Regions from separate parts of the Brevibacillus halotolerans genome, predicted to be linked through region 1. Evidence: a T-box and tRNA genes for the amino acid it is inferred to sense, from the RefSeq annotation. Region 1 holds a T-box; the other holds one or more tRNA genes.
The links. The T-box of region 1 lies ahead of leuS (leucine--tRNA ligase). A T-box ahead of a tRNA ligase gene usually reads a tRNA of that ligase, here a tRNA-Leu.
Positions count from the first base shown of each region.

Region 2: it has a tRNA-Leu gene. The T-box ahead of leuS (leucine--tRNA ligase) is inferred to sense a tRNA for this amino acid. The anticodon was not compared.

Region 1 covers NZ_JAPTNK010000016.1:51,558-66,982, forward strand. The annotation lists gene O0550_RS18200 (nitroreductase family protein) at 1-570, shown strand, start outside; gene O0550_RS18205 (MATE family efflux transporter) at 789-2,147, shown strand; gene dinB (DNA polymerase IV) at 2,221-3,288, shown strand; gene O0550_RS18215 (thiol-disulfide oxidoreductase DCC family protein) at 3,290-3,643, shown strand; gene O0550_RS18225 (YqeG family HAD IIIA-type phosphatase) at 3,954-4,481, shown strand; gene yqeH (ribosome biogenesis GTPase YqeH) at 4,460-5,599, shown strand; gene O0550_RS18235 (shikimate dehydrogenase) at 5,686-6,540, shown strand; gene yhbY (ribosome assembly RNA-binding protein YhbY) at 6,541-6,831, shown strand; gene O0550_RS18245 (nicotinate-nucleotide adenylyltransferase) at 6,848-7,438, shown strand; gene yqeK (bis(5'-nucleosyl)-tetraphosphatase (symmetrical) YqeK) at 7,419-7,988, shown strand; gene rsfS (ribosome silencing factor) at 8,000-8,350, shown strand; gene O0550_RS18260 (class I SAM-dependent DNA methyltransferase) at 8,360-9,103, shown strand; T-box leader at 9,143-9,401, shown strand; gene leuS (leucine--tRNA ligase) at 9,558-12,023, shown strand; gene comER (late competence protein ComER) at 12,323-13,147, opposite strand; gene O0550_RS18275 (ComEA family DNA-binding protein) at 13,466-14,278, opposite strand; gene asnB (asparagine synthase (glutamine-hydrolyzing)) at 14,380-15,425, opposite strand, start outside.
Region 2 covers NZ_JAPTNK010000004.1:26,531-41,955, forward strand. The annotation lists gene carB (carbamoyl-phosphate synthase (glutamine-hydrolyzing) large subunit) at 1-2,238, opposite strand, end outside; gene O0550_RS07245 (carbamoyl phosphate synthase small subunit) at 2,231-3,337, opposite strand; gene O0550_RS07250 (aspartate aminotransferase family protein) at 3,497-4,684, opposite strand; gene argB (acetylglutamate kinase) at 4,707-5,543, opposite strand; gene argC (N-acetyl-gamma-glutamyl-phosphate reductase) at 5,612-6,664, opposite strand; gene cccB (cytochrome c551) at 6,787-7,140, opposite strand; tRNA gene O0550_RS07270 (tRNA-Leu) at 7,466-7,552, opposite strand; tRNA gene O0550_RS07275 (tRNA-Leu) at 7,560-7,642, opposite strand; one part of gene prfB (peptide chain release factor 2) at 7,790-8,818, opposite strand; one part of gene prfB (peptide chain release factor 2) at 8,820-8,900, opposite strand; gene O0550_RS07285 (response regulator transcription factor) at 9,088-9,828, shown strand; gene O0550_RS07290 (HAMP domain-containing sensor histidine kinase) at 9,818-11,236, shown strand; gene cls (cardiolipin synthase) at 11,248-12,702, opposite strand; gene secA (preprotein translocase subunit SecA) at 12,791-15,265, opposite strand; gene hpf (ribosome hibernation-promoting factor, HPF/YfiA family) at 15,419-15,425, opposite strand, start outside.

The DNA.
Region 1 (15,425 bases):
GGAAGACGTTCTATTTATGGTATCAGCAAAGAAGTAAGCATCTCAGACGATAAAATCAAAGAAATCATCGAATTTGCCCTAAAGCATACGCCATCTTCATTTAATTCCCAAACAGCTCGCATTGTGCTTCTATTAGGAGAACAACATGATAAATTGTGGAATTTGACAGAAGCAGCATTGCGTAAGGTAGTTGGGGATAACAACTTTGCTCCAACTGAAGAAAAAATGAAATCTTTCCGTAATGGTTACGGAACAGTGCTTTTCTTTGAAGACCAACAAGTTGTAGAGCAATTGCAAAAGGATTTTGCGCTTTATAAAGATAACTTCCCTATTTGGTCTCAACAATCTTCTGGTATGCATCAATTTGTTATCTGGACTGCTCTTGAAATGGAAGGCTTAGGAGCTACCTTGCAGCATTACAATCCATTAATTGATGAAGACGTGAGAAAAGAGTGGAATACTCCAGCTCATTGGAAACTAATTGCTCAAATGCCATTTGGTCAACCAACAATGGCTCCTAACGAAAAAGAATTCAAACCACTAGATGAGCGTTTTAAAACATTTAAATAAGCAACACAGTAACATACAAGACATGTAAGATTTCCTTGATCGTAATGAACAGTGTAGTGGAGAAAACCTAAAAAAAGATAAATGGGAGCTACCTAACCTTGTGGGTAGCTCATTTTTTTGTCTGCATGTTTATCTCTATTCCCATCCACCTAACATCGCGTTATAATGAACAAATCTTTGAGAATGAATCGATGTCAATGGAGTAAAGAAGGGTGAATGTGAACACAGAAACAAATAAATATCAGCGTCAAACTCTATTTCAAATTACGTGGCCGATCTTCTTTGAATTAGCGCTACATATGGGGATGGGGATTATTGCAACTCTGATGCTGAGTCATTATTCCGATGACGCAGCTACAGGTGTAGGCGTGGCAAATCAGCTCTTAAATATTTTTATTTTAATTTTTAACGTGACGTCAATTGGTGCGACTATTTTGATTGGTCAAAGACTAGGAGCTAATCAATTAGATCAGGCAAGACAGCTAGCACGATCTGCTTTTGGCTTAAATTTTTGGTTTGGAATGGTTGTTGCTGCAATTGTAGTAATATTTGGTAAACAATTCCTTGGTCTTTTTGAGCTTGAAGGAGATGTTCTTACCTATGGACTTTTGTTTGTACAAATTTGTGGGGCGTCCTTGTTTCTAGAATCAATTGCCTTAGCTTTAAGTGCTGTACTTCGCAGTCATGGATATACGAAGGACTCCTTGATGGTTACCCTGTTGATGGACATGATTAGTGTTGGTGGTAATGTTATCGCGATTACCGGTATTTTTGGATTGCCTATTACGGGAGTGACTGGCGTAGCTTGGGCAATGGTGGTCGCACGTGCCTTTGCAGTGGGTGCTTTGATCTATTTGGTTGTTCGTCAGCTTGCTTTACGTATTCGATTTAAAGATATCTTTATTGTAAGAAAAAAGGACATCCAAGGCCTTTTAGCGATTGGGATTCCTTCGGCTGGTGAAAATTTGTCCTATCAGCTATCACAAGTAATCATTACAGGATTTATTGCGATGATGGGAACTGCATCGCTGGCAGCACGTGTCTATGTATTGAATATTTCTATGATCTGCTATCTATTTACATTAGCGATTGCACAAGGTACACAGTTGCTGGTGGCCCGTTATATTGGCGGGAAACAATACGATCAGGCATTACGTCGAGGGATGCGCACCTTAAAAATTTCAATGTGTGCCTCGTTTGCCACGACACTGATTATCGCATTGTTAGGCTCACCGATCTTACAAATGTTTACGACTGACCCAGCTATTATTGCTGTAGCCCTCCCTGTTTTGTGGATTATGGTTCTTACCGAAACAGGTAGAGCGATGAACATTGTTTTAATGGGTTCGTTAAAGTCTGCTGGTGATGTTCGATTCCCAGTAATCATCGGCATTTTTGCGATGTGGGGGATTGCGGTAGTCTTTAGTTATACGCTTGGTATCTATTTTGGACTTGGTTTGCTTGGGGTATGGATTGCACAAGGAATGGATGAATGGTTCCGCGGGTGCTTTGCCATGCGTAGATGGGTAAACAAACCCTGGGATACTACTCAAAATGCAAATAGCCCAACGAAGTGAATTGAATCGTTACACCCAGTGTTCTATAATAACAATAGATTCGGATGAGAATATATGTTTGGGTGAAGCGGCTATGAAAAAATTTATTCATGTGGACATCGATGCATTTTATGCTAGCGTAGAACAACTGGATCATCCAGAATGGCGGAATCAGCCTGTCATTGTGGGAGGCACCGGCAATCGGGGCGTAGTAGCTACCTGCAGCTACGAGGCACGTTCGTTTGGTGTGCGTTCTGCTATGCCAGTTGCTCTTGCACGAAAAAAATGTCCACAGGGTATTTTTGTTCCATGTCGCTTCGCTCGTTATCATGAAAAATCCGAGGAAATTAGACGGATTTATACCGAGTATGCGGAATTGTATCAGCCCATCGGACTAGATGAAGCTTACTTAGATGTGTCCCATTACGAAAACGCAGTTCCCATTGCCAAAGAGTTGAAAAGACGTATTAAACAAGAAACGGGTCTTACCTGTAGTATCGGGTTATCCTACAATATGTCTCTAGCCAAAATCGCCAGTGATTTGAAAAAACCAGATGCTTTTGTCATTATCCGTGCGGAAAATGCTTTGGATGTTCTGGCTCCGTTACCAATTAGTGTTTTACATGGTGTAGGTAAAAAATCGCAGGAGGTTTTATCTAAAAAGGGGATTGAGTCAGTTCGAGATTTGTGGGAACTGTCTGTAGAGGAAATGGTTCAACTATTTGGCAAGTGGGGACATGCGCTATACGGGCGTGCACGCGGAATTGATCAACGAGAAATTGAAATGGATCGCCCTGTTAAATCCATTAGCCGCGAAACCACCCTAGTGTACGATTTGCAGGAGCGTGACCGAATCGCTGAAATTGCCCGTGAATTACTTGCTCATATAAAAGAAGAAGCGGAGCAGGAGGGGGTACATCCTCAAACCCTCACGCTGAAAGTAAGATTTACTGACTTCACAACAAAAAGCAAACAGCGTAAAGTAATGTCAGGAACATCCTGGGAGGAATGGTTAGAATTTTTATTGGACGAATTTGATTTCTCAAGCGGTGTTAGATTGATTGGTGTCGGCTTTTCTAATTTTCTGCGGGAAGAGGAACAGAAGGAAAGATTTGAACAGCTTAGTATTTTTTCACTCCCCGCTTGGAAAGAAGGAATGTAACATGAGTAAGACTATTGTTTATTATGATGAGCATTGCAAGATGTGCTGCTTTATTCGTGAACGGCTAACTAGTTTATTGTTACCCGGGAAAAAGCATCAGATAGAGTGGCGTCATTACGAGGATGCGCCTGCTTGTGATTTACAGGATAAAGCATGCGGAGAAGCAATGGAGGTCCTTCTTCCCTCAGGAGAACGTCTACGAGCATTTTATGCAGTGAGACAATTGCTTGCCCTTACTTATTTTTGCTGGTTATCCCCGTTCTTTTATTTGCCCGGTGCTGCTTATTTTGGTGAAAAAGCATATGCTTGGGTTGCCCGAAATCGATATCATTGGTTTGGAAGAACAGAGGAATAAACGAGATGGCTGATACGAATCGGTTTCATTGCTGTGCGACATGTCAGCATTTTTGTGTGCACAAGGGCGGTCAGGGTGATAAAACCACGTACTCCTGTGGAAGGCTCGGGTATGAGACGAAGCCTTCTTATCGTTTTGATTGTTGGCGGCCAACAGAGCGGGTTTGCAAATTAATTGAAAAAGAGAACCTTTCTTTATAGCAGATTTGATTTTGTTTTGCAACAAGCCTTCCAAATATGGTATAGTTAGTCCCGATATCTCGTTCGTGGTGCATGCAAGACCAGTGAACGGTGAGCGGGAGGTACGGCATTTGCTTTTACAGAAGTTAACCCCAAATGAGTATGTGGAATCCATCTTTTCCATTAATATAGATGAACTCCGAAAACGTAACATCAAAGCGGTAATCACTGATTTGGATAACACGTTAGTTGGATGGGATACACCTGATGCTACTCCAGAAGTAATGAATTGGTTTAAGCGTTTGGATGAAGCAGGAATTCAAGTGACGGTTGTATCCAATAATAATAAGGCAAGGGTTTTACACTTTTGTGAACCCTTACAATGCCACTATATTCCAGCTGCGCGAAAGCCTACCAATCAGGCGTTTAAACGTGCGATTGAAATTATGAATGTTCGCATTGAGGAGACAGTCGTTATTGGAGATCAATTGTTTACAGATGTGCTGGGCGGCAACCTTTTAGGGTTTCATACCATTTTGGTTGTTCCAGTTAAAAATTCGGATGGTTTTTTTACGCGATTTAACCGGAAAATGGAACGACTTGCCCTGCACTGGATGAGCAAGAAAGGAATGATTTCGTGGTACAACAACAAGAAGTAAATCAGGACTTCGAGGGCCCAGTTAGCTGTGCGGGCTGTGGAGTTGAAATACAGACAGAAAATAAAGCGAAGCCAGGCTATGCACCAGCTTCTGCATTGAAGCGTGAAGTAGTGATTTGTCAGCGTTGTTTTCGCATTAAACACTATAATGAAGTAGCGCCTGTAGAAATGCATGATGATGATTTTCTCCGTATTTTAAATGGAATTGGTTCCACAAAATGCTTAGTGGTTATGGTAGTTGATTTATTTGATTTCCAAGGTTCCTGGCTACGGGGATTGCCACGCTTTGTTGGACAAAATCCAATCTTGTTGGTCGGAAATAAAGTAGATTTATTACCGCGCAATATTAATCTTAATCGTGTGAAAAACTGGATTCAGCATGAAGCGAAAGAACGTGGTTTAAAGCCGAATGAAGTGGTTCTCGTGAGTGCGGAAAAAGGAACAGGGATTGATGAGCTGCTTGCTCGGATTGGTGAATTCCGCAAAGGACGCGATGTTTATATTGTAGGGGTAACGAATGTTGGTAAATCCACGCTGATTAATCGGATTTTACACGATTACGGTGCAGCGGACATGGAAATCACCACATCGCCTTTCCCAGGAACTACCTTAGATAAGATCGAAATTCCTCTAGAGGATGGACGTTCTATATTTGATACACCTGGTATTATTAATCGTGATCAGATTGGTCATCTTGTGTCACCTGAGGATTTACGCAAACTTACTCCGAAATCACGGATTAATCCGCGCGTCTTCCAATTAAACGATAAACAGACGTTGTTCTTCGGTGGATTGGCTCGCGTTGACTATGTAAGGGGAGAACGTCAGCCATTTGCTTGCTATTTGGCTAATGACCTGTACATTCACCGTACAAAATTAGATAATGCGGAAGAAGTGCTGGAGAAGCATCATGGGGAGATGCTTGCCCCACCTTCAGGAGAAGCGGCTAAAGCGTTATTGCCATTTACCCGCTATACGCTAAAAATTGATACAAATGGACCAACTGATATTGTTATTGCTGGGCTTGGCTGGATTGCGCTTCAGGGAAAAGTAAAAGGGGTCGTAGAAGTACATGTGCCAAAGGGTGTAAGTGTCGGATTACGAAAAGGCTTAATTTAATCAAGTCTGTGTCGATCACTTGAACAACAAGCAAGCCCCTTCTTTGCGGAGGGGCTTTTCTAACTTTACTTGGGGGAGGGGTCTTCCTGTTACATAGTAAAACGACAATGGTTGGGCTGTTTGGACGTCCTGTAGGACATTCCTTATCTCCAGTGATGCATAATACGGCTTTTGAACAAAAACAATTGCCATTTGCTTATGCAGCTTTCGAAGTTAATGATGATCAGATTAAAGAAGCGGTCGAGGCTATTCGTGCTTTAGGCATGCGAGGCGCTAACGTCACCATACCGCATAAGGTAGCCGTTATTCCGTATTTGGATAAAATTGATCCCTTGGCAGAACGGATTGGAGCCGTTAATACTATTGTAAATGAAGATGGCACCCTGATTGGATATAATACGGATGGAACAGGGTATGTTCGCTCGTTATTAGAAGAAACAGGGATTGATTTAACAGGGCAGACTGTTACGCTATTAGGTGCTGGTGGTGCCGCTCGCGCAGTTGCATGTACATTGGTAGAACGTGGAGTAAAAGAAATTCGGATTGTGAATCGCTCACTTGAGCGTGCAGAATTATTGGCACTGGCTCTAGGGTCTCAAATCCCTATACGTGTATATTCATTTGCTCAAGCGGAGCTAGCGATTCAAGACAGCACCCTTTTAATCAATACGACTTCTATTGGAATGTACCCTCATATTCATGAAATGCCTGTAGATAGAAAATGCTTACGGCCTGATTTAATCGTAAGCGATTTAATCTATAACCCATTAGAAACACAATTGTTACAGTGTGCCAAAGAAATCGGAGCAACCCATCACTCAGGTCTTGGCATGTTTATAAATCAAGGGGCGCTGGCTTACGAACTGTGGACAGGTGAAGCGGCGCCTACTGACAAAATGAGAGAAATTGTGTTGCAGCATTTGCAACAAGGAGGAAATTAAATGCTAACTGGTAAACAAAAACGTTATTTGCGCTCTATGGCTCACCACCTTACGCCTATTTTTCAAGTAGGGAAGGGCGGAGTAAATGAAAATATGGTAAAGCAGATTCAAGAGGCTCTAGAGGTACGCGAGCTTATTAAAGTATCCATTTTGCAAAATAATATGGATGACAAGCATGCAGTGGCAGAAGATTTGGCAACTGGAGCAGGTGCGGAAATGGTACAATTAATCGGTCATACCGTTGTTTTGTACAAAGAGTCAAAAGAAAATAAAACGATCGTGCTACCATAGGGATTAAAGAAAGCATATGAAACGTATTGGGATAATGGGTGGCACATTTGATCCAATTCATAATGCACATTTATTAATTGCCGAGCAGGCGAGAGAGCAGGCAAAACTTGATGAGATTTGGTTTATGCCTGCTCATGTTCCGCCCCATAAACAACAGAAAAAAAGTGTAGCAAACGCTATTCACCGAGTAGAAATGGTACGATTAGCAATACGTAATCATCCGCAGTTTCAAATTACGACGGTAGAGCTGGATCGAGAAGGTCCTTCTTACACTGTTGACACGATGCAACAATTAGTTACATTACATCCTACTTACGAGTTCTCATTTATTATTGGAGGGGACATGGTAGAGATGCTACCACAGTGGCATGCCATAGAAGAGTTGGTAAAGCTGGTACGTTTTATTGGATTTCATCGTCCTCACTTCGCACCACAACCTTCAAGATGGACAACCTATGTGGATTTTATCGAGATTCCGCTTTGGGACCTTTCTTCTACGTATGTCCGCGAACAGATCCAGATTGGAAAAAGTATTCGCTATCTTGTTCCTTCAGCGGTGGAATGCTATATAAAGGAGAGCGGGTTATATGGAGCAGATCCAACATAGAGAAGCCTTGCTTAAGCAGGTTAGAGCTCAAATGCATGAAAAGCGTTACCAGCATACCTTAGGTGTCGCAGAATCAGCCAAAAAGCTGGCCATTCGCTACGGAGCAGATCCGATCAAAGCTGAGTTAGCGGGACTGCTGCATGATTACTGCAAATGCTGGGAGATTTCGCGGCTACGAGATTATCTTCTTCGTTATGATTTACCTCAGGATCTGCTCTCAGGGGATAAAGAATTATGGCATTCTTTTGTAGGAGCGATTGTGGTACAACAGGAGCTACAGATACAGGATGCTGAGATACTGCAAGCGATTCGTTATCATACGACAGGCCGTGAGAACATGTCCTTGCTGGAGAAGGTTGTTTGTCTGGCTGATTACATTGAACCCAATCGCAATTATCCTGGTGTAGAGGACATTAGGTGCCTAGCAGAGCAAGATTTGAATCAGGCGTTAGCACTTGCGCTCGGAGGAACAATACGGTTTTTAATTGAAAAAAAACAGCGGGTATATCCGCTCACTTTGCTTGCTTATAACGATCTTGTAATAGAATGAGGAGGCCTTTCATGGTACAATTAGACAATCAATTACTTCAACTAGCATATAAAGCGTGTGAAGATAAAAAAGCAGAAAATATTGTGGTGCTTGACATCCACACCATCTCAGTTATGGCAGACCGTTTTATCATTTGTCACGGTAACAATGAGCGTCAAGTACAGGCGATTGTTCGTGAAATTCGTGATCAGGTGCATAAAAATGGGTATAATATTCGTGGTATTGAAGGGGAAGAACAAGGTCGTTGGGTATTAGTTGACTGTGGAGATGTAGTTGTTCACGTTTTCCATAAAGAAGAACGCGACTTCTATAATCTTGAAAAACTATGGTCTGATGCACCTCGCGTCACTGTAGAAGTGTAGGAAAAGGCTATGTCATATACGCATTTAGCTACAGTCTACGATGCGTTGATGGCGGATACGCCTTATCAGGATTGGCTGGTTTGGGCGGAGGATTATTGGCAGCTACACGGTAAGCCACAGACAATTCTTGACTTGGGATGTGGTACAGGCAGTATTGCCATTCCTCTGGCCCAAAAAGGCTATCAGGTAACCGGTGTTGACTTATCGCCAGAGATGCTTGCAATTGCCTACGAAAAAATGAAGACAGCACATGTTGATATTAATTGGGTTGAACAAGATATGACAGAGCTCTCTGTCAGCCCGGCTGATTCGGTTATTTCCTTCTGTGATTGCCTTAGCTATATTACGGAAAAGGAAGCTGTGCAAGCTACGTTTCAGCGTGTGTACCAGCATCTAAAACCAGGTGGAACTTTCCTTTTTGATGTACATAGTCCTTATAAAATTCTCACCTTTTTTGGAAATAACACATTTACGCATGTAGATGAAGAGATCAATTACATCTGGCAATGCTATACGGATGAAGAGCGAATGGAAGTAGAGCATGATCTTACTTTCTTTATTCGGGTAGAAAATGGATGCTATCAAAAACGGGAAGAAACACAATACCAAAGAGCTTATCAGCCAACAGAGATTATTTTGTGGCTACGAGAGGCTGGCTTTGAAGAAATTAAGCTAACTGCTGATTTTGTGAATCTTCCTCCTGTTGCTGAAAGTGAACGGCTATTTTTTTCAGCCAAACGTCCTCATGATTGACATGTTCCGGTAAAAACGACTATAATCGATTCATATATGAACAAAGCGAAAATGAGGCCTAGTACAAAAGCTAGATCCGGCATAAGAGAGTTGACGGTAGGTGCGAGTCAACCCGATTCTTTTTGGAACTCCCCTCATTGCTTTTTTGCTGAAGACTTTCGTTGTGTAGGCAAAAGCGTCTGTCCACGTTACGGAAAAGGAAGGGAGTAGGGCACTGGGGAACATTTCATCATGTTAAACAGTTGCTTTGCTAACTAGGGTGGTACCGCGAGAAGAAAAACAACCTCTCGTCCCTAGCAGCTTTTTCGGCTGTTAGAGATGTGAGGTTTTTTGTGTGTCTTAGAAGCTAGACGGTTTTTTATCTGCTAATCATGAGACGCGGGTAACCTTTTAAACATGTTATTAATGTAAGAAGGATTTGTGAAAGAGTAGAAGGAGGATGTAGCAAATGTCTATGCCGTATAATCCACAAGAGCTGGAAGTCAAATGGCAGAAAAAATGGAACGAACAAAAAACAAACAAAACGGTGGAGGATTCCTCTAAGCCTAAATTTTACTGCCTTGAGCAATTTCCGTATCCATCTGGGCGTTTGCACATGGGCCATATGCGTGTATATTCAATCGGGGATGTTATTGCTCGTTTGAAGCGTATGAGCGGTTTTCAAGTATTGCACCCAATGGGCTGGGATGCATTTGGTTTGCCGGCTGAGAATGCTGCAGTTAAATTTGGAGCACAGCCAGCTAAATGGACATATGAAAATATTGATTTTATGAAAATGCAATTAAACCGTCTGGGTGTAAGTATTGACTGGAGTCGTGAAGTGGCGACTTGCTCCCCAGATTATTATAAATGGACGCAATGGCTATTTTTAACTTTCCTAGAACAAGGTCTTGCATATCGCAAACGTGCTTTTGTAAATTGGTGCCCAGAATGCTCAACCGTACTTGCGAATGAGCAGGTAATTGATGGCTTATGCTGGCGCTGCGATTCAGAAGTAACGAAGAAGGATTTGGAACAGTGGTTCTTTAGTATTACTGATTATGCAGAACGTCTGTTGACGGATTTAGACAAATTGTCTGGTTGGCCGGAAAAAGTACGTACGATGCAAAAGAACTGGATTGGGAAAAGCGAAGGAGCTAATGTTACTTTCACAATTCCAGAGCTTAATGATGAGCAGGTAAAAGTATTTACAACTCGTCCTGACACGCTTTATGGCGTAAGTTATATGGTATTGGCACCGGAACATCCATTAGTACCAAAATTGATCGCTGGTAAAGAACAAGAAGCTTCTGTTCTTGCTTTTGTCGAAGAAATGAAGAAAGAAAGCGACATTACTCGTACAGCGACTGATGCTGAAAAAGTTGGCTTGTTCACAGGAGCATACGCGAAGCATCCTCTAACAGGAGAGCAAGTACCGATCTGGGTAGCCAACTATGTACTGCTTGATTACGGTACAGGCGCTGTAATGGGTGTGCCAGCCCATGATGAACGTGATTTTGCATTCGCGAAAAAGTATGATTTAGCGATTAAAGTAGTTATTAATCCGGAAAATCCAGAAATTCTAGCTGAGGAAATTGGTATCGATGCGCCTTATACAGAAGACGGCACCTTAATAAACTCTGCTCAATTTGATGGAATGCCAAACCGTGAAGCGATTAAAGCGATTGCTGATGTCCTTGAACAGCAAGGTAAAGGTGGATTGTCTACCACTTATCGTCTTCGCGACTGGCTGGTTTCTCGACAACGCTATTGGGGCGCGCCAATTCCAATCATTTATTGCGATAGCTGTGGCGTAGTACCAGTACCAAAAGAACAACTGCCTGTGTTATTACCAGAAGATGTAGTTATCGATGGAAAACGGAATCCATTGACTAGCTCTGAGGAATTCATGAAAACCACGTGCCCAACATGTGGTGGAGTAGCAAAACGCGAGACGGATACAATGGATACCTTCATCGATTCTTCTTGGTATTATTTACGATATACTGATGCAAGCAACAAGGAACTGCCTTTCTCTAAAGAGAACGCAGACAAGTGGATGCAAGTCGATGAATACATTGGCGGTATTGAGCACGCAATCCTGCACTTGTTGTATTCTCGATTCTTTACCAAAGTGCTACATGATGCAGGCATGCTGTCCTTCGATGAACCATTCCGTAGCTTGTTAACACAAGGAATGGTATTAAAAGACGGGGCTAAAATGTCTAAATCAAAAGGCAATGTGGTAAGCCCAGACGAGATGATTGAGAAGTATGGAGCGGATACGGTTCGTTTGTTTATTCTGTTTGCGGCTCCACCTGAACGCGATCTAGACTGGACAGATACTGGAGTAGAAGGAAGCTTCCGTTTCTTGAATCGTGTATGGCGTTTGATAGAGAGCAATCAAGAATTATTCCAAGCTCCTTATCAAGTAGCTGCGAATGATGATGCAGCCAAAGATTTGTACCGTACTACGCATCATACGATTAAGAAGGTAACAGAAGATATTGGTGAACGTTATACCTTTAATACAGCGATCAGTACGATTATGGAGCTAGTTAATAAGATGTACAGCTACCCAGCAGAATCAGACCGCGGTACCTTTGCTTTTGCCATGGAGACTCTTATCATTCTGCTTGCACCAATCGCACCACATATCTCTGAGGAAATGTGGCAACAATTGCTCGGTAAGACAAGTAGCGTACACATGCAGGAATGGCCAACATTTGATCCTAAAGCATTGGTGCTGGATGAAGTAGAAATCGTAATCCAAATCAATGGTAAAGTACGTGACAAGCTGGTAGTCGCTAACGGACTTAGCAAAGATGAGCTAGAGAAGCATGTACTTGCTCATGAAAAAGGAATTGCACTTATTGACGGTAAAACCGTTCGTAAGGTAATTGCTGTCCCAGGTAAGCTGGTTAATATTGTAGTAGGTTAATCATCTGTTTCGTATTCGTGTAAAAAAGACAGCCTCTTCTCCTGATGCTAGAAATTAGCTATAGGAGGGGGGCTTTTTTCTTTTGCGAATTGTTGACACTCTTTTATTCTCCTATATGTTACCTATGTACATGGAATAAGTAGTTCATATAAGTCATATTGAATTTTAGGTGAATAATCGAGGTCAATAAATCATCTGCCACATAATAAAGCCCCATGCTATTGGCGTAAGGATGAACGTAATAGGTTAAAACAGCCATGTCTATAAAATCTTTCTTTCATGATTCTTTCCAATACTGACTACCAACTTTCCAGCTGTTCCTTCAGTTCTCGTTGATCCTCTTCAAATTTCTTTTGTGTGATGCGGAATACATGATGAAATACCCCAGGTAGGGAACCTTGTAAAATTCGTAGCCCTTCTCCGGTAATTCCTCCTGGTACGCAGACACGCGCCTGTAGCTCTGGTAGGGTAAAATGTCCTTGTTTTAATAATTCAGCTACTCCAATTAGCATTTGGGTTGTCAAATGAACGGCTGTTTCGTGGGGTAGACCAGTTTCTTCTTCCGCAGACCGAATTATTTGTTGCAGTGTATAGCTGAGAAAGGCAGGTCCACAACTAGCGATATCTGCCGAGATTCGTAAAAATGGAGCTTGAATTTCCAAGGGGAGGCCGATATGTGATAGAAGGTGGAGTAAACGATCCTTTGACTCATCTGTGGCAGAACGACCGTATTCGAGCAAGATGAGTCCACTCAAAGCTTGATTAGTGATACTTGGAACTGCACGTATGACCTGACAAGGCACAAATTTTTCCAGGTCTTCTACTACTATGGGACTTGTAATTGTAACCAAGACCTGTTCGCTGGAAAGAGCAGATGCGAATTCAGCTAATGCTGATCGATATTCTTTTGGTTTGACACATAAAAAAATCAGATCGCTATTTGTAACGACGTCAACATTGCTCATAGCGATTTGCAATTCTGGAAATTGTTCTTGTAGAAGTGCCAATTTTCCTGGGGTTCGATTATAGGCTCTAATTTGGTCGGGTAACACAGCCTGAGATCGAATAAAAGATTGTATGAGCATGCCCCCCATACTTCCAGTTCCAATAAACCCAAGTTGCATGATAATCCCTCCATATTTTTTTTGTAAAGAACGGTACAAGTCATGCTATTTTTCGTTCTAAAAAGAGGTCTTTACATCTTATGTGCTGAAGGAGGGGTTCATGTTTTTTAGAGAGAGTAACGTTTTTATTTCCATAACAAACCTATCTAATAAAATAACAAAAATATCTTTATTCCCCGGGAAAATGAGCTTACGAAGCTGATAAATTGTCGTTCTTAATCTACTCGCTTAGAAAAATTTTTGGGGATACTCACTAGAGGCTTATTTCTTCATGAGCCCCGTCCCATCTAATACATATATCTAAATTTTTGGGTTCATTTATTCACAGATTGCAATTTTTTTTATTTTTTCAAAGGTTTTCTTACCTATACCAGAAATTTTCATCAAATCTTCTAATTTAGTAAAACCCTTCTTATCGCGATAGGCAATGATATCCTCTGCTCGGGTTTTCCCGATACCTGGTAATTTCATAAGTTGCTCCAATGTAGCGGTTTTAATATTGATTTTAGTATCAGAAGCTTGGGATGAAGAAGATGGCAAACTGCTTTGAATTGGCAAGCTAGGGTGAAGGGATGAATTAGTAAACTGGTTAGGCAAAGAAGTAGCTGACTCTTGCAAGGTAGGAACATATAAAACCATTCCATCTGTTAGCTTTTGTGCCAGATTAACTCGCTTCTGATCGGCCTGTGCTAAGAAACCACCAGCTTTTTGAATCACATGCATGACTCGCTCATTTGAGTCAAAAGAATATAAGCCCGGATGTGTGACAGCTCCCTTTACATCAATATAAGAGGAATGATTCATATTGCTTATTGGCTCATCTTTAGAAAGGGAGGAATCTACGGATACAGAAGCTCTAGTATCAGAAAGGGGCTTTTCTTTAGAATCATTATTTTTATCTGAGCCTGTATAAGTGTTCACAGTAGCATTTTTTTGTTCGAAATCTGCAAGCTGAGTTGTTTGCAATTCGGTCGTAGCAGTGCTTTCCTTTTCCGCGAAGGCAACAGGAGTAAGTCCGGACATAGTGGTGGATTCAGCGGCGGGGTATATCCAGAAGCTAAGTCCAATAAATAAAAGGGCAGCACTCACAAAAATCCATTTTCGATAACGATCCCACAATTCCATAACCATGGTTTATCCCTCCATCACATCTTTAAAGACATCGTATAAAAAGATAGAGGCGAGTGCAAAAAAACCTTTCAATCACTTAGATTGAAAGGTTTTACAGATTACTATCTTGCTATGCTTGAAGCGTTGTTTTGCTTGCGAATTTGAACAGCAGGACTTACATAAGGCTGGAAGGAATATTTCTGCTCGATAAAAATCTGATGCCATAGCATAAAGATTAAAATGGTCCAGATCTTACGACTATAATCACCGTGACCTTCCTTGTGCTCATCAAGCATGTACAACACATAAGCTTTATTAATTAAATGATCTACTTTCGCTTCAAAAATCAATTCTTTCGCCCATTTGTAGAATTCATTCTTCAACCAATGACGGGTTGGAACTGGGAACCCAAGCTTAGGGCGAGTCTTGATTTCAGGAGGCAAAAAATCCTTCATTGCTTCCCTTAAAACATGCTTGGTTGTACCTTCTGCAATCTTGTACTTGGTCGGAATAGTTGCTGCGAATTCAAATACCTTTGGATCAATAAACGGTACACGCAACTCCAGAGAGTTTGCCATTGTCATTTTGTCAGCTTTCATCAAAATGTTGCCGCGAAGCCAAGTATGGATATCCAAATACTGCATTTTGGTTACATCGTCATAGCCTTGGACTCGCTGATAAATTTTTTGCGTGATATCTAGTGGAGATTTGTAATGACCAGCATGTTTAATATTCTCCATCACTACTTTTTCCTTGATCTCTTCACTGAAGATCATGGCATTTCCAAAGAAACGCTCCTCAACTGTTTTAGAGCCGCGAATCAAGAAGTTTTTCCCTTTCATGCTATCTGGCAAATGTTCAGCAACACCGCGCATGGAGGATTTCATCCAAGCTGGCATATGCTTAAACATCCGAAGAGAGTGAGGCTCACGATAGATGTTGTATCCGCCAAAGAATTCATCCGCCCCTTCACCAGAAAGAACAACTGTAACGTGCTCGCTAGCCATTTCTGCTACGAAATATAGGAGAATAGCTGATGGATCAGCAACTGGTTCGTCCTGATGCCAGATGAGACGAGGCAATTCCTGTAAATATCGCTCTGCATTCATGGTGACTTCGTGATGCTCTGTACCTAGATATTCTGCTGTACGGCGCGCGTAATCGAGCT
Region 2 (15,425 bases), on a different contig from region 1:
AAAACAACTGGTGTCAACCTGTTCATCAATCCAGCCTTGCATCGCTGCACGTAGCTCGCCCTCATCATGCACAACCGTCATTCCTTGGCCTCCAATAACGTAGGAGGGGCGCAGCAATACAGGATAGCCAATGCTAGCAGCAACATGAATCGCCTCTTCTGTGGAATAGACTCCCCTCCCTGGTATGTGGGGAATATTTAGCTTTTGGAGCAATTGATAAAACAGTTCTCGATCCTCGACCCGTTTCATTTGCTCTAAGGCTGTTCCCAAGACGGTCAGCCCCGCTTCTTGGATAGCACCTGCCAGGTTAATCGCAGTCTGACCACCGAATTGGACGAATACCCCAGCTACTCCTTCTTGCCTAGCTACATGCAGCACATCTTCAATATGCAAAGGCTCAAAATAAAGATGATCGGCCGTCTCGTAATCGGTACTCACTGTCTCTGGGTTATTGTTAATCACGATGGCTTTCAGCTTCTGTTTTTGCAAAGCCTTAGCTGCATGCACAGAACAATAATCAAATTCAATCCCCTGCCCAATACGGATGGGCCCCGAGCCTAGCACCAATATTTTTTTTGCTGATAAAGATACCACCTCATTCTTGCCTTGCCATGTGGAGTAATAATAAGCTGTCTTTGCATCAAACTCTCCCGCACATGTATCGACCATGTTATAGACCGGCATGAGACCCCATTTCTGACGCATTTTCCAAATTTCACTTACAGGAAGCTTCATCATCCAGGCAATCGTCTGATCCGTAATGCCAATTTCCTTACAAGCTCTCAATTCTTCCATACGTAATGTGTCTTTGCATGATGCTTTCAACCTTTTCTCCCACTGGATAATGGACTTAATATGACCTAAATAGAAAGGGTCAATTTCTGTGTTCATGTGAAGCTCTTGTATATCCATACCCCGACGTAACGCTTCTGCTACAGCAAATAAACGAAGGTCCGTGGCAATCTTTAATAGTTTCTCCAACTCCTCCAAAGATAGAGACGCAATATCCTTTCGGTAGAGATAATGACAGCCAATTTCTAAAGAACGGAGAGCCTTTAACAAAGCAGCCTCAAAAGTTCGAGCAATGGCCATTACCTCGCCTGTTGCTTTCATTTGTGTTCCTAGATTGCGGTCAGCTAATGGGAATTTATCAAAGGGCCAACGTGGAATTTTGACAACTACATAATCCAATGCTGGTTCAAAGCTAGCATAGGTATTACCGGTGATAGGGTTGAGCACCTCGTCTAAGTGATAGCCCAATGCTAATTTTGCAGCGATCCTTGCGATCGGATAGCCTGTCGCTTTGGAAGCTAAGGCTGAGGAACGACTAACCCTCGGATTTACTTCAATGAGGTAATAGCGATCTGAATGTGGGTCTAAGGCAAATTGAATATTACAACCACCCACTACACCTAACGCTCGAATCACTTTGGTAGAAACACTGCGTAGCATTTGATATTGACGATCTGTTAAGGTTTGAGACGGCGCTACAACGATACTATCTCCCGTATGAATACCAACTGGGTCTATATTTTCCATGTTACAAACGATAATGCAGGTATCATTTGCATCTCGCATGACTTCATACTCAATTTCCTTCCAGCCCTTCACACTTCTTTCCACTAGCACCTGTTGTATTGGACTTGCTGCCAGTCCTTGTTCAGCGATTTTTTCAAGAGCCTGTTGATCAGAAGCAATTCCTCCCCCTGCTCCTCCAAGTGTATAAGCTGGACGAACAATCACGGGATAACCAATCTGATTCGCAAAATGTAGAGCTTCCTGTATAGTACTCACTGTTATGCTCTCAGGAACAGGTTCATGAATGTTATTCATCATTCGTTTAAATAACTCACGATCCTCACCGTTCTGAATAGCAGTCAAGGGAGTCCCTAATAAAGCTACTCCAAAGCGCTCTAATACGCCTGCCTCAGCTAATTCCACAGCCAAATTAAGTCCTGTCTGTCCGCCTAGTGTTGGCAGCAATCCATCCGGTCGTTCCTTTTGAATAATTTTTGTGATAGAAGTGACAGTTAATGGCTCCAGATACACCTTATCTGCAATCTGCTCATCGGTCATGATAGTAGCTGGATTGTTATTCACTAGCACAACTTCTACGCCTTCCTCCTTTAGTGAAAGACAAGCTTGTGCCCCGGAATAATCAAACTCCGCTGCCTGCCCAATCACAATCGGACCCGAACCGATTACCAGCACTTTATGAATGTGTTGTTGTTTAGGCATAATGCTTCGCTCCTATCGTTTGTACCGATTCCAAGAAGGTCGCAATAATATGTGAGGTATCATCTGGTCCCGGATGTGCTTCTGGATGGAATTGTACGCTCATAATGGGCAGATACATATGTCGTAGCCCTTCCACACTGCCATCATTTACATTTCGATAGGTGACCATTAGGTTTTGCTTATCTAATCCCTCCTCCTTCACCACATAGCTATGATTCTGCGAAGTTATATATACTTTACCAGTGCTCAGCTCTTTTACAGGATGGTTGCTTCCGCGATGCCCAAAGGGAAGTCGTTCTGTCTGTCCCCCAAACATCAACGACAATACTTGATGCCCCAAACAAATCCCTAATGTCGGAAATGCTTCGGCTAATTTACGCCATTGTCGACAATATTTTCGTAATTGTTCAGGGTTACCAGGCCCATTGGAGAAGACGATACCATCTGGCTGTAGAGCCCTAATTTCCTCCATGCGCGTCTGATAAGGTACAACCGTTACCTTGCAGCCAAGCTTTAACAGGGCTTGCAAAATAGAGTGCTTCATACCCAAATCAATGACTAAAATATGCTCCCCTTCTCCTCGATAGGTGATGGAGCGAGTTCTGGAAACATGCTCTACAAAAATGCGCTCCTCCTGACGAAGCTTATGCAAAGCAATCTCCTCTGCTGTCATTGGCTGATCAGCTAGAACACCGTAAAGCAAGCCACCCTGCCGGACCTTTTGTGTAATCGATCGTGTGTCTACTCCAGCTAAAATAGGGAAGCCGAACTGCTTTGCAGCCGTATCTAAAGATATCCGGGAACGAAAATGGCTAGGGTTTTGACAAAGCTGACTAACAACCATACCAGAAATAGCAGGCTGAGTTGATTCATAGTCGATTTCATTAACACCATAATTCCCAATCAACGGATAGGTGAAGGTGACGATCTGACCATAAAAGGAAGGATCGCTCATCACCTCCTGATACCCAGTCATTCCTGTATGAAAAACCACCTCTCCGTATGAGGTAAGTGGTGCTCCATATAGCTTACCTGCAAATACTTCTCCGCTCTCTAACGTAAGAAACCCTGTATTGTTGCCGTGTAAATACTTATCCAACGCAACCAGCTCCTATCGGCAAAAAGTTCCCAACACTCTGCTTTATGAATATATATTCGTTATTTTTGTATAATCATACATTTACTCCAAAAAAAATGCAACGATTTTTCTGAATAAAATCAAAAATCGTTGCATGATTATTTCTGATATCTGGCTATCTTACTTCTCTCCTGACTGCAAAATCTCTTTTAGCACTAGCACTAATTGGTCGATCTCTGACTTTTGTATGATGAGCGCCGGCAATAATCGGATAACATTTGGACCTGCCTGTAGCATTAATACGCCTTTTTGCTGAGCCGCTTTTAGATACCCGCTTACCTCGCCAGTCATTTCTAAACCAACCATCAACCCGAGCCCCCGTACCCCTTTTATTTGATGGGGATATTGCTTGGCTATGTCTTTTAACGCATCAAGCAGGTATTTGCTCATAGCTTTTACATGCGATAATACGTTCTGTTTCTCCATTTCCAAAAGTGTTGCCATTCCCGCTGTTGTAGCTAATTGATTCCCTCCAAACGTGGTCCCATGTGAGCCTGGAGAAAAGGCCGCGGCTACCGCCTCCGTCGCAAGCATTGCTCCTATCGGAAAGCCACTGCCTAATCCTTTAGCCAGCGTTATCACATCGGGTACGATTCCATAGTGCTGATAACTAAACCATTCACCCGTTCGACCAATACCTGTCTGCACTTCATCAATCATCAATAAAATATCATTTGATTTGCACCACGCATATAATTCGGTCACGAACTCCATTGAGGCTGGATGAACGCCGCCTTCTCCTTGTACAAGCTCTAGCAATACGGCGCATGTTTGGTTTGTCGTCACGTTCTTCACAGCTTCTATATCTCCGTATGGCACAGTGATAAATCCGGCCGGCAAAGGATTAAAGCCCTCTTTTACCTTTTGCTGACCTGTAGCTGTTAACGTAGCTAGGGTTCTGCCATGGAACGACTGCTCAAACGTAATCATTTCGAAACGATCCTCATTCTTCGTTTTTTGGGCATAACGCCGTGCTAGTTTAATCGCCGCTTCATTCGCTTCCGCCCCGCTGTTGCAAAAGAACACTTGATCTAAACCAGACAATTCAGTCAGTTTTTTTCCTAATTCCTCTTGCAGCGGATGTTGTGTTACATTGGAGCTATGCCATAAGGTATCTAGCTGCTGATGCAGTTTTGCTGATACGGCAGGAGGACAATGCCCAAGCGATGTCACACCGATACCAGATGTGCAGTCTAAATACGCTTTTCCTGTATGATCCCAGACCGTGGTACCGCTCCCTTTGACAATCGTAATATCCCAACGCGCATAAGTATTCATCACATGCATTTTTTCTGTATAAACAGTCATGAGCGATCTCTCTCCTTTTTCCCTAATCAATTTCTGTTGCAACGAAGGCCTGTGAGTCCTCTCCACGCGGCATCCCGGCCGAAATGGAAGTACCTACAGCTCTTCCTTTTACCAAACCATCAAGCGTTTCTGCCGCTCCCTTACAAATAACAACCTCCTGAACTCCCTGGGCCAGTGCGTCTAAAGCGGCTTGAACCTTCGGAATCATTCCCCCCGTAATCATTTGGTTCTGAATCATCATTTGGATGTCTTCAATCGTGACGCTTGGCAGCAGTTGTTTTTCCCCTAGCTCATTCTCCTCCCAAATTCCTGGCACATCTGTTAGCATCAGCATTTGTTTCGCGCCTAGGGCAGATGCAATCGCCCCTGCCGCTGTATCTGCGTTGCAGTTAAATCGTGTGTCACCATCCTCTGATACGGCAATAGGTGACACGACTGGAATATAGCCATTCACGAGCAACAATTGAAGAGGTGCTGGATTCACTGCTGTAATCTTTCCTACCAGTCCTAATCCATCCATTTTCTCTACTGCTTGCAATAAGGAACCATCTACTCCGCTTAATCCCCATGCTTTTCCCCCTGCATGCAATAGCTTTCGAACGACCAATTTATTCATTGGACCGCTTAATACCATTTCTACGGCTTGCATGGTAGCCTCATCCGTTACTCGCAATCCGTTAGAAAAAATTGGCTCGATCTGCAATTGATCTAGCATTTGATTTATCGCCGGTCCGCCTCCATGTACAATTACAATAGATTTTCCTTCTGCTTGCAGGGAAGCAAGCTTGTTGTAGAAAGATTCAGGCAATTGCTCCAGCATGCTTCCACCGCATTTAATTACCATAACCTCATGTAGCATTTTACAAGTCTCCTATTCATAAGTAGTTGACCTAGAATACCTCGCTTCGCGTAAAAGCGTCACATACACTACGGATAAAGAGCATGTTTCGGTAACCCCAGCGTCTCTTCAAATCCAAACAACAAATTCATATTTTGGATTGCCTGACCCGCCGCACCTTTAACCATGTTATCAATAACGGATAAAATGATAATCCGACCCGTTCTTTCATCAAAATGAAGAGCGATATCACAGTAATTTGTTCCAAGCACCTCTTTTGTGCGTGGATAGGACCCAAATGGCCTTACACGGACAAAGGGAGCATTCTGATATGCATGTTCATACAGCTTTTGTAATCCTTCAACGGTAAAGCCTACATCCTTACTTTTATCTATTTGAATATAGCTAGTGGTCAAAATTCCTCTGGTCATCGGCACAAGATGAGGGGTGAACTGAATAGCTATCTCTTTCTTCGTCATTTGTAAAATTCCCTGCTCGATCTCTGGTGTATGCTGATGCTGCCCTACTTTATAAGCGTGAAAGCTATCATTTAATTCGCTGTAATGAACACCAAGCGACGCTCCACGACCAGCACCCGAGACTCCTGATTTAGCATCAACAATGATACTGTCAGGCTTGATCCACTCTGTTTGAAGCAGCGGTAACAGGGAAAGCAGGGTAGCAGTTGGATAGCAGCCTGGATTAGCCACCACCGAAGCTTCTCTTACTTTAGATTTGTTCCATTCAGGCAAGCCATAGACAGCCTGCTGCAATACCTCTTTCGCTGCTGGTGACTTCTTATACCATTCCTGATAAGCCTCAGGAGATCGGAGCCTAAGGTCACCAGATAAATCGATAATCTTCACTCCCCCCTTTATTAAAGCAGGCGTTATTTCAGCACTCACCCCAGCCGGAGTTGCTAAGAACACGACATCATTCTCCTGCGCAATTTTCTCTGGCTGAATGCCCTGTAGCATGGGTAAATCTGCACTCTGCAAATGAGGAAAGAATTCAGCCAATGATCTGCCTTCTGCCGAGCTAGAATAAAGACTTTGTATGTATATCTCAGGATGCTGCAATAAGATACGAATGAGTTCAATACCGCTGTATCCAGTGGCTCCAATAATCCCAATACGTTTCATCGCTCTCACTCCTAGTTTTTATGCATAAATATACATTTATAATAATAAAAATTCTAATTGATTACAAATATTATTTTGGCTAAAAAGGATGAGATCCAAGGACCTCACCCTATTCGTTCGTTCTATTTCTTTTCTGCTAGCCAAGCTGCAATTGTTTCTGCATCTTCGCCTTTAGACATGTTGGCTGGCATGCTGCCTTTTCCATTTTTAATGATCTCTAATATTTCATCTTTATTGTATTTGCTACCTATTGTTTCTAGGGAAGGACCGGTTGCTCCCTTCAAGTCCACACCGTGACAGCCAACACAACTGCTTTGTTTGAATTTTTCTTCTCCCGCTGATGCAGTCGCTGTATCTCCACTTGCCTTCTCTGCCGCCGGCTTCTCTTCCGGTGCAGGTTGTGATTGTTGTCCACCACAGGCTGTTAATCCCACAGCAAGCGCTCCTACCATCAATACAGTTGCTAAACGTTTCATTTTTTGAATGCCTCCCTTTCCTTTGCAACTAAAAATAGGTACAAACGAGCAGTAGACTATATAGCCATTACCGTTTGTACCTGTGCTACTTTACTTCACTTGCTTCTCTGTTTTTACCATTAGCTAAGCTACATCCAAATTGGTGTAATTTGCTAAATGTAGTATATCATAGTAGTATGCGTTTTCTCAGCTTCTGTATCAGTGTTCATAAGATTGTAAAACATTTTAGAAAAGAGCAATAAATAAAAATTATCGCACTTAAAAAACTACGCAAAAAACGAAAAAGCACTTTTGCAATTATGCAAAAGTGCTCACTGTTCTTATATGGTGCCGAAGACCGGACTTGAACCGGTACGGGATTACTCCCGACAGATTTTAAGTCTGTTGCGTCTGCCTATTCCGCCACTCCGGCAGATAAATGGTGCGGGTGGAGGGACTTGAACCCCCACGGTCGCCCGCCAGAACCTAAATCTGGTGCGTCTGCCAATTCCGCCACACCCGCATCGTGTTGACTTCTATAGTCTAACATAGCAATCTGGTAAATGCAATACTTTTTCTATTTTTTATTTCTAAATTCTTTTCTAGTAAAAAAAGAGGCTGAAAAAACTAGCATTCTTCAGCCTCTTCTTCTGTCAGCATGCACGCAAGCTTATTGCAATTGGGAGCGTAGATAAGCATCAATAAATGGATCAAGCTCTCCATCCATCACTGCCTGCACATTGCCTACCTCCATATTTGTCCGATGATCCTTCACCATGCTGTACGGGTGGAATACATATGAACGAATTTGACTGCCCCAAGCAATATCCTTCTGTTCTCCCTGAATCGAAGCTAGTGTTTTCTCTTGCTCCTGCTTCTGTAGCTCGAACAGCTTGCCTAATAGCATCTTCATAGCCCGATCGCGGTTTTTAATCTGAGAACGCTCGGTTTGGCACGTCACAACTATACCAGTTGGTAAATGAGTAATACGAACGGCAGAATCTGTCGTGTTGATATGCTGTCCCCCTGCACCACTGGAACGGTACGTATCAATCTTTAAATCCTCAGTTCGAATATCTACTTCTTTATCGTTTTCAATCTCTGGTAGGACGTTGCACGATACGAAGGAAGTATGACGGCGTCCTGAAGCATCAAACGGCGAGATACGCACTAATCGGTGCACCCCTTTTTCCGCCTTTAAGTATCCGTACGCATTGTGTCCTTTAATTAACAGTGTAACACTTTTGATCCCTGCCTCATCACCTGGCAGATAATCCAGCGTCTCTACTTTGAAGCCTTTGCGTTCAGCCCAGCGTGTGTACATCCGCAGTAGCATAGAACCCCAATCCTGCGACTCCGTTCCACCAGCTCCTGGATGCAACTCCAAAATAGCGTTATTTTTATCGTATTGATCGCTCAATAACAATTCTAGCTCAAAGTCCTCAAAGTTCTTCTTTAAATCCTGTGTACTCTGATACAGATCGGAAATAAGAGAACTATCGCCTTCTTCAATCACTAGCTCCAGCATCATCTGTAAGTCGTCATAAGAGGCATCCAGACGTCCCATCGTATCTGTTAGACTTTTGATCCCATTAAGCTCTCCAATGGTTTTTTGTGCAGCATCATTATCATCCCAAAAATCTGGAGCTAACATCCGCTCCTCCAATTCACCAATGCGCTCTAGCTTTTCTGGGAGGTCAAAGAGACCCCCTAATATCCGTTAGTCGTTTGGACAGACTAGCCATTTCTTGCTTTACATCAGCCACGTCGATCAGTGCCATTCTATCTACTCCTTTAAAACTCATTTTCTTATTGTTTATTGTAGCTGAAAATAAGACTGGTGCAACCTTTCTAGGTTTTGTTGACGATGAAATTTTATCTATTTCCTAAAAATATCACCACGTTTTTCCAAAACGTGTAGAATAGTGAGTAGTGTTTTACTTATAGACTTAGCGGAGGGAAAAGAGAATGAATCGGACAATCCTGGTTGCCGATGATGAGCAGGAGATAGTCGAGCTACTGCGGCTATATCTAGAAAAAGAAAACCTGCGAGTCATTGAAGCCTCAGATGGAGAAGCAGCCCTTCTCTGTATCCAGAATCAATCAATAGATCTAGTTTTAATTGATATTATGATGCCTAAGCTAAATGGTTTGCACCTGCTTACGCAAATACGTCAGGACTACACGCTCCCCGTCATTTTCTTGTCAGCTCGCAGCCAAGATCACGACATTATTTTAGGATTAGGCATGGGGGCAGATGATTATATTACCAAGCCGTTTAATCCCTTAGAGGTCGTAGCACGAATCAAAGCACAACTACGACGTTCCTACCATCTGAATCCATTAAACGATGAGACAACACAGGCTCTATCCGTTCTTACTGTAGGCGATTTAACTTTACATAAGCAGCAATGCATCCTATGCAGGAATCAGGTAGAAATCCCTTTAACATCAACGGAGTATAAAATGCTTGAGATGTTTATGGAGCAGCCCAATCGTGTTTTTACCAAACGCCAGATCTTTGAAAAGGTATGGGGAGATCCCTTTTACAGTGACGATAACACCATCATGGTTCATATTAGTAAATTGCGGGATAAGATAGAGCCAGATCCTAAAAAACCGCTTTATGTAAAAACAGTTCGAGGTCTAGGCTATAAGCTGGTTCATTTTTCATCCAAGCAAAGAGGGTCAGCTCACAATGAAACATAAAAAAATACACTCTACATTATTATGGAATTATAGCATCTTTATATTTATTATTAGCTCCATTTTAACGATAGCGCTCGGTTATCTCGTCTATCAAATCAACTCAAGCGTTGAACAAGGCTTATCTCCCATTTACCGGGCGAAGGACATCGTATCGGATGACTACGAAAATATTAGGGCAAATGCCATTTTGGAAAACGGGGGCTGGGTAGAAATCCTCAATTCTAACCACCAAGTCATTCATGTTATCGGTGTGAAAATGGATTCCATTTACCATTATACGGAGGAACAGCTCTATCAGTTTTTAGACAATACGGAGGAGCAGCTCTATTACTACTCCATTGCGCCATTTACTACCAAAAGTAATAAGAAATATATTTGCTTGGTCAAAATTCCCCGAGACAGCATTAACATTGACATTCAATACTTTAAAAATTTTGATCATACGGTATCTCAGGTCAGCAAGATTATCCTTAAATCATGTTTGCTCCTATTTGTCCCGATCATTATTATCATCTTTTTATATAGTCGGTGGACAGCTCGCAAAATTAGTGTTCCTCTTCATACGATCACCGTTGCTATTAAAAAGATGATCGATGGAGACTATCAAGCTCGTATTCATCTAAAAGCGGAAAGTGAATTCGGAAAAATCCGCGATGCTTTTAACTTTTTGGCAGATAAATTAGAAGCGACTCGCGCTGAGAAGGAAAAATTGGAAGAAAGTAAGCAACGTATGCTCATGGATATATCTCATGATCTTAAAACACCGATCACAAGCATTCAGGGATACGCCTCTGCCCTACAGGATGATATGGTGGTGGATGAAGAAAAGAAAAGACGTTATTTGCAGCTTATATATAATAAATCGCAGAGTGTAAATGCTTTGATTAATTCGTTATTTGACTTTTTAACACTTGATGATGGTCAGTATCCCCTCTCCATTCGTACCTATGATCTATGTGAATTCATCAGAGAAATTACAGTCGATTTTTTAGATGACATGGAAGAAAAACAATTTAAATTACATATTCAGGTGCCCGAAAACGAAATTTTGTACGATTTTGATTACCGGCATATGAGCAGAGTCATAAGCAATCTTATTTCCAATACGATTAAATATAATCCGCCAGGAACGAACGTCCGAATTGCTGTTCAGGAGCAGAACGATTCCATCATCATTGAGATTGCAGACAATGGTACCGGCATTCCTGCCCATGTACAGCGTCATATATTTGATCCTTTCGTCAGAGGAGATCATTCTCGACAAACCGATGGCGGAACAGGCTTAGGCCTGTCAATCGCTCATAAGATTGTTAAATTGCACGGAGGTCTACTGGAATTGGATGAAAATCCTTTAGAAAAAACCGTTTTTCGTATTACTCTTATCAAACAAAAAAGGAGCCCCGAATAGCATGTGGGCTCCTATAAAATGGCCGACAGTAACCGTGAAATCGATTCTTTTAATCGAATAGATAATGGACGTTGTCTATACTTTTCCAGTGTTAATTCAGATGAAAGCTCTATATCAGCTAAGAAATGTTTAGCCAATTGTTTAGCCGTATGGGAATGGTAGAGAAACGCATTCACTTCAAAATTTAAACGAAAGCTCCTCACATCGATATTAGCAGTTCCTACTGTGGAAAGCTTATCGTCTACAACAATCGTTTTAGCGTGCATAAAGCCATTCTCATAGGTGTATACCTTTGCCCCAGCTCGTAATAGCTCACCTGCATTTGAATAAGTAGCCCAATAAACAAAGGGATGATCCGGTTTATTCGGAATCATAATTTTGACATCGACACCAGATAACGCTGCAATGCGCAACGCATCCAAAATACTGTCATCAGGGATTAGATACGGGGTCTGGATATACACATAGTCTTTAGCTGTTACTATTAGTTTCATGTACCCATTTTTAATTTGCTCCCATTGTGAATCGGGGCCACTTGAAACGATTTGTAGGGGAATATCCCCACGGGGAGCAGACGAAGCTTGATAATAATTTCGAAAGGCCATGTCCCGCCCAGATGCTTGCTTCCAATCTAGCATAAAGCGTGATTGCAAATCATCCACCGCTGAGCCTTGTATTCTTAGATGCGTATCTCTCCAATAACCGAAGGCAGGGTTTTTGCCCAAATACTCATCTCCAATGTTAAAGCCCCCAATATAGCCAATTTCTCCGTCAATAACAACTATCTTTCGGTGATTGCGGTTATTTGCACGCAGGTTTAGTAGCGGAATCTTGGAAGGAAAGAAAGGCTCAATCTGTCCACCTGCTTGCCTAATTCGACGTATCAGCCCCTTAGAGAGCCAACGTGACCCACTCTCATCGTACAGGACTCGAACCTCTATTCCCTCCCGTGATTTTTCGCATAATAGATCAGCCAGTCGATTGCCAAGCTCATCGCTTTTGATGATGTAATACAGCAAATGGACATGTTTGCTCGCCCGGCGAATATCTTCAAACAAGCGTTCAAATTTATGCAAACCATCCGTAATAATCTCTACCTGATTATCTTGGGTCAGTAGTGCTTCATCATTGTTTAGATGTAAATACACTAAGTCCTGATACTCTTTGCCAACAGGGTCATGGAACTGGAGCTTCTTGGCTTTGAGCTGCTCCATCTGTTTAACTACTTCTCGCTTCATATAAGCATAAACATGCTTATCCCACTTAAAAATTTTCTTTCGACTTAAATTTTGTCCCAGCATAAGATATAAAACAAATCCAAGAACAGGAATAAACCATAAGATCATTAACCATGCCCATGTAGAAACAGGGGTACGTCTCTCTAAAAAAACAACCACGATGGCAAACAAAAAGTTTAATAAGAATAAAATTTTTAAGAGCCATGAGGTTATCTCCGCTGTTACCATTGTCTCCCCCATTTCAGTCTTATTGCTCTTATTATATGCAAAAAAAGCTGCCATTCAACTGAACAGCAGCTTTCTTCTCAGGCCTGTTTTATTTTTTCTTTTTATCTGCACGGCGTTGTGCTCTGTTTTTTTGCTCTGGCTCAGATGCTCCAGCCTCATCAGATGGTCCAGACGTTTTTAGCTTCTCAGCATCAATTACTTCCTGACGCTCAAGGTTTTGTCCAACCTCCGATTTCATGATATACAAGGATACTTCCTCTTCAATGCTTGCAATCATGCCTTGGAACATCTCATATCCCTCAAATTGATACTCACGCAATGGATCAGTCTGAGCATAGGCACGCAGGTGGATACCTTGGCGCAATTGTTCCATTGCATCAATGTGATCCATCCACTTGCTATCAACAGCACGTAGAACAACCACTTTTTCGAATTCGGCCATCATATCGCCAATTTCTTCCTGACGTTGTTTCAATTGCTTATGAGCAATCTCTTTCAACATCTCCTCAATCTCTTCCGCTTCTTTTCCTTTCAGATTAGAAACCGTAATCGCATCCTCGAACAAGAATGTGCTTACGCATGTTTCAAGCAGACCCTCTAGATCCCATTCTTCTGGAATCTGTTCTTTCGGGCAATACGCCTGAACTATACGCTCAATCACGCTATTTATCATGCCCTCAACGATATCATGCAGATTATCGCGCTCAAGAATCTCTTTACGCTGCTTATAGATGACTTCGCGTTGCTTATTCATTACGTCGTCATATTGCAAGACAACTTTACGTGCATCAAAGTTGCTACCCTCTACTCGTTTTTGAGCAGATTCAACAGCACGGGATACAAGACGGCTTTCAATCGGCATATCTTCTTCCATTCCGAGTCTGTCCATCATATTCATGATGTTGTCAGCTCCGAAACGGCGCATAAGCTCATCCTGTAGGGACAAGAAGAATTGAGAGGAACCCGGGTCCCCTTGACGGCCTGCACGTCCACGTAGCTGGTTATCAATACGACGGCTCTCATGGCGCTCTGTACCGATGATATGCAGACCACCTATTGCAGGTACCCCTTCACCCAACTGAATGTCTGTACCGCGACCAGCCATGTTTGTAGCGATGGTTACTGCACCGAATTGACCCGCGCGAGCAACAATCTCTGCTTCACGTTCATGCTGCTTCGCATTGAGTACATTATGTGGTACACCTTTTTGGCGCAATAGGTGAGATAGTTTCTCTGAGTTTTCGATGGAAATGGTACCAACCAAAATAGGTTGTCCTTTTTTATGGCGCTCCACGATCTCTTTTACTACCGCACGATATTTGGCATCCTCGGATTTATATATCGCATCCGCCATATCTATACGTTGAATTGGGCGGTTTGTAGGAATCACAACTACGTCCAATCCATAGATTTTTTTGAATTCCTCTTCCTCAGTCTTAGCTGTACCGGTCATACCGCTCAACTTTTGATACATACGGAAGTAGTTTTGCAGCGTAATTGTTGCCAAGGTCATGCTTTCGCTCTGTACTTTTAGCCCTTCCTTCGCTTCAATCGCCTGATGCAAACCATCACTGTAACGACGACCCACCATCAGACGCCCTGTGAACTCGTCTACGATCACAACCTCGCCATCCTGCACAACATAATCAACGTCACGTTTAAACAGAACCTGAGCCTTCAAAGCCGATGTAATATGGTGGTTAAGTGTAACATGGTTGGTATCGTACAAATTGTCCACGTTAAACGCTTTTTCAACCTTGCTCACACCTTCATCGGTTAAAGTAGCGATTTTTAGTTTTTCATCAATACTAAAATCCGTTTCAGGCTCCAGTCTTTTTACAAAATGGGAGCAAATATAATAAAGTTCAGTAGATTTATTAGCTGATCCGGAAATGATCAGTGGAGTACGCGCTTCGTCGACTAGGATACTATCCACTTCGTCAATGATTGCATAGTGCAAAGGACGTTGTGTCATTTGCTCTTTATAAAGCACCATGTTGTCACGCAGGTAGTCAAACCCAAACTCGTTGTTTGTACCATACGTAATATCGCAGTTGTATGCCTCACGTTTTTGTTCAGCACTCATACCGTTTATGTTCAAACCTACTGTCATGCCAAGAAATTGGTACAGCTCACCCATAATCTTGGAGTCACGCTCAGCTAAGTATTCGTTAACTGTTACAATGTGAACACCCTTACCAGCCAAGGCATTCAAGTACGTAGCTAAGGTCGCTACAAGGGTTTTACCTTCACCAGTCTTCATTTCAGCAATGCGTCCTTCTTGCAGGACCATACCACCAATTAGCTGTACATCAAAGTGACGCATCCCCAATACACGTTTGGACGCTTCACGCACTACAGCAAATGCTTCGTTTAATATATCATTCAGCGTTTCTCCCTTTTCCAAACGAGCACGGAATTCCGCCGTTTTTTCCTTTAATTGGTCATCAGTAAGTAATGTTACTTGGGGTTCTAACGCATTAATTTTGTCTACACGCTTAACTAATTTCTTTAATTCACGTTCATTTGTATCGCCAAAAAGCTTCTTTACAAGCCCTAACATAGGGACACCCCTTCCACCGTTCCCCTAAGGGTACTTTCTAACAATCTATTTTACCAAATCTCTATCAGTAAACACAAGTAAAGGAGTTGCCAATCGACAACCCCTTTACCACTTTTTGTATATATTTTTAAATTTTTTAATGATTGTATACGTTTATTTT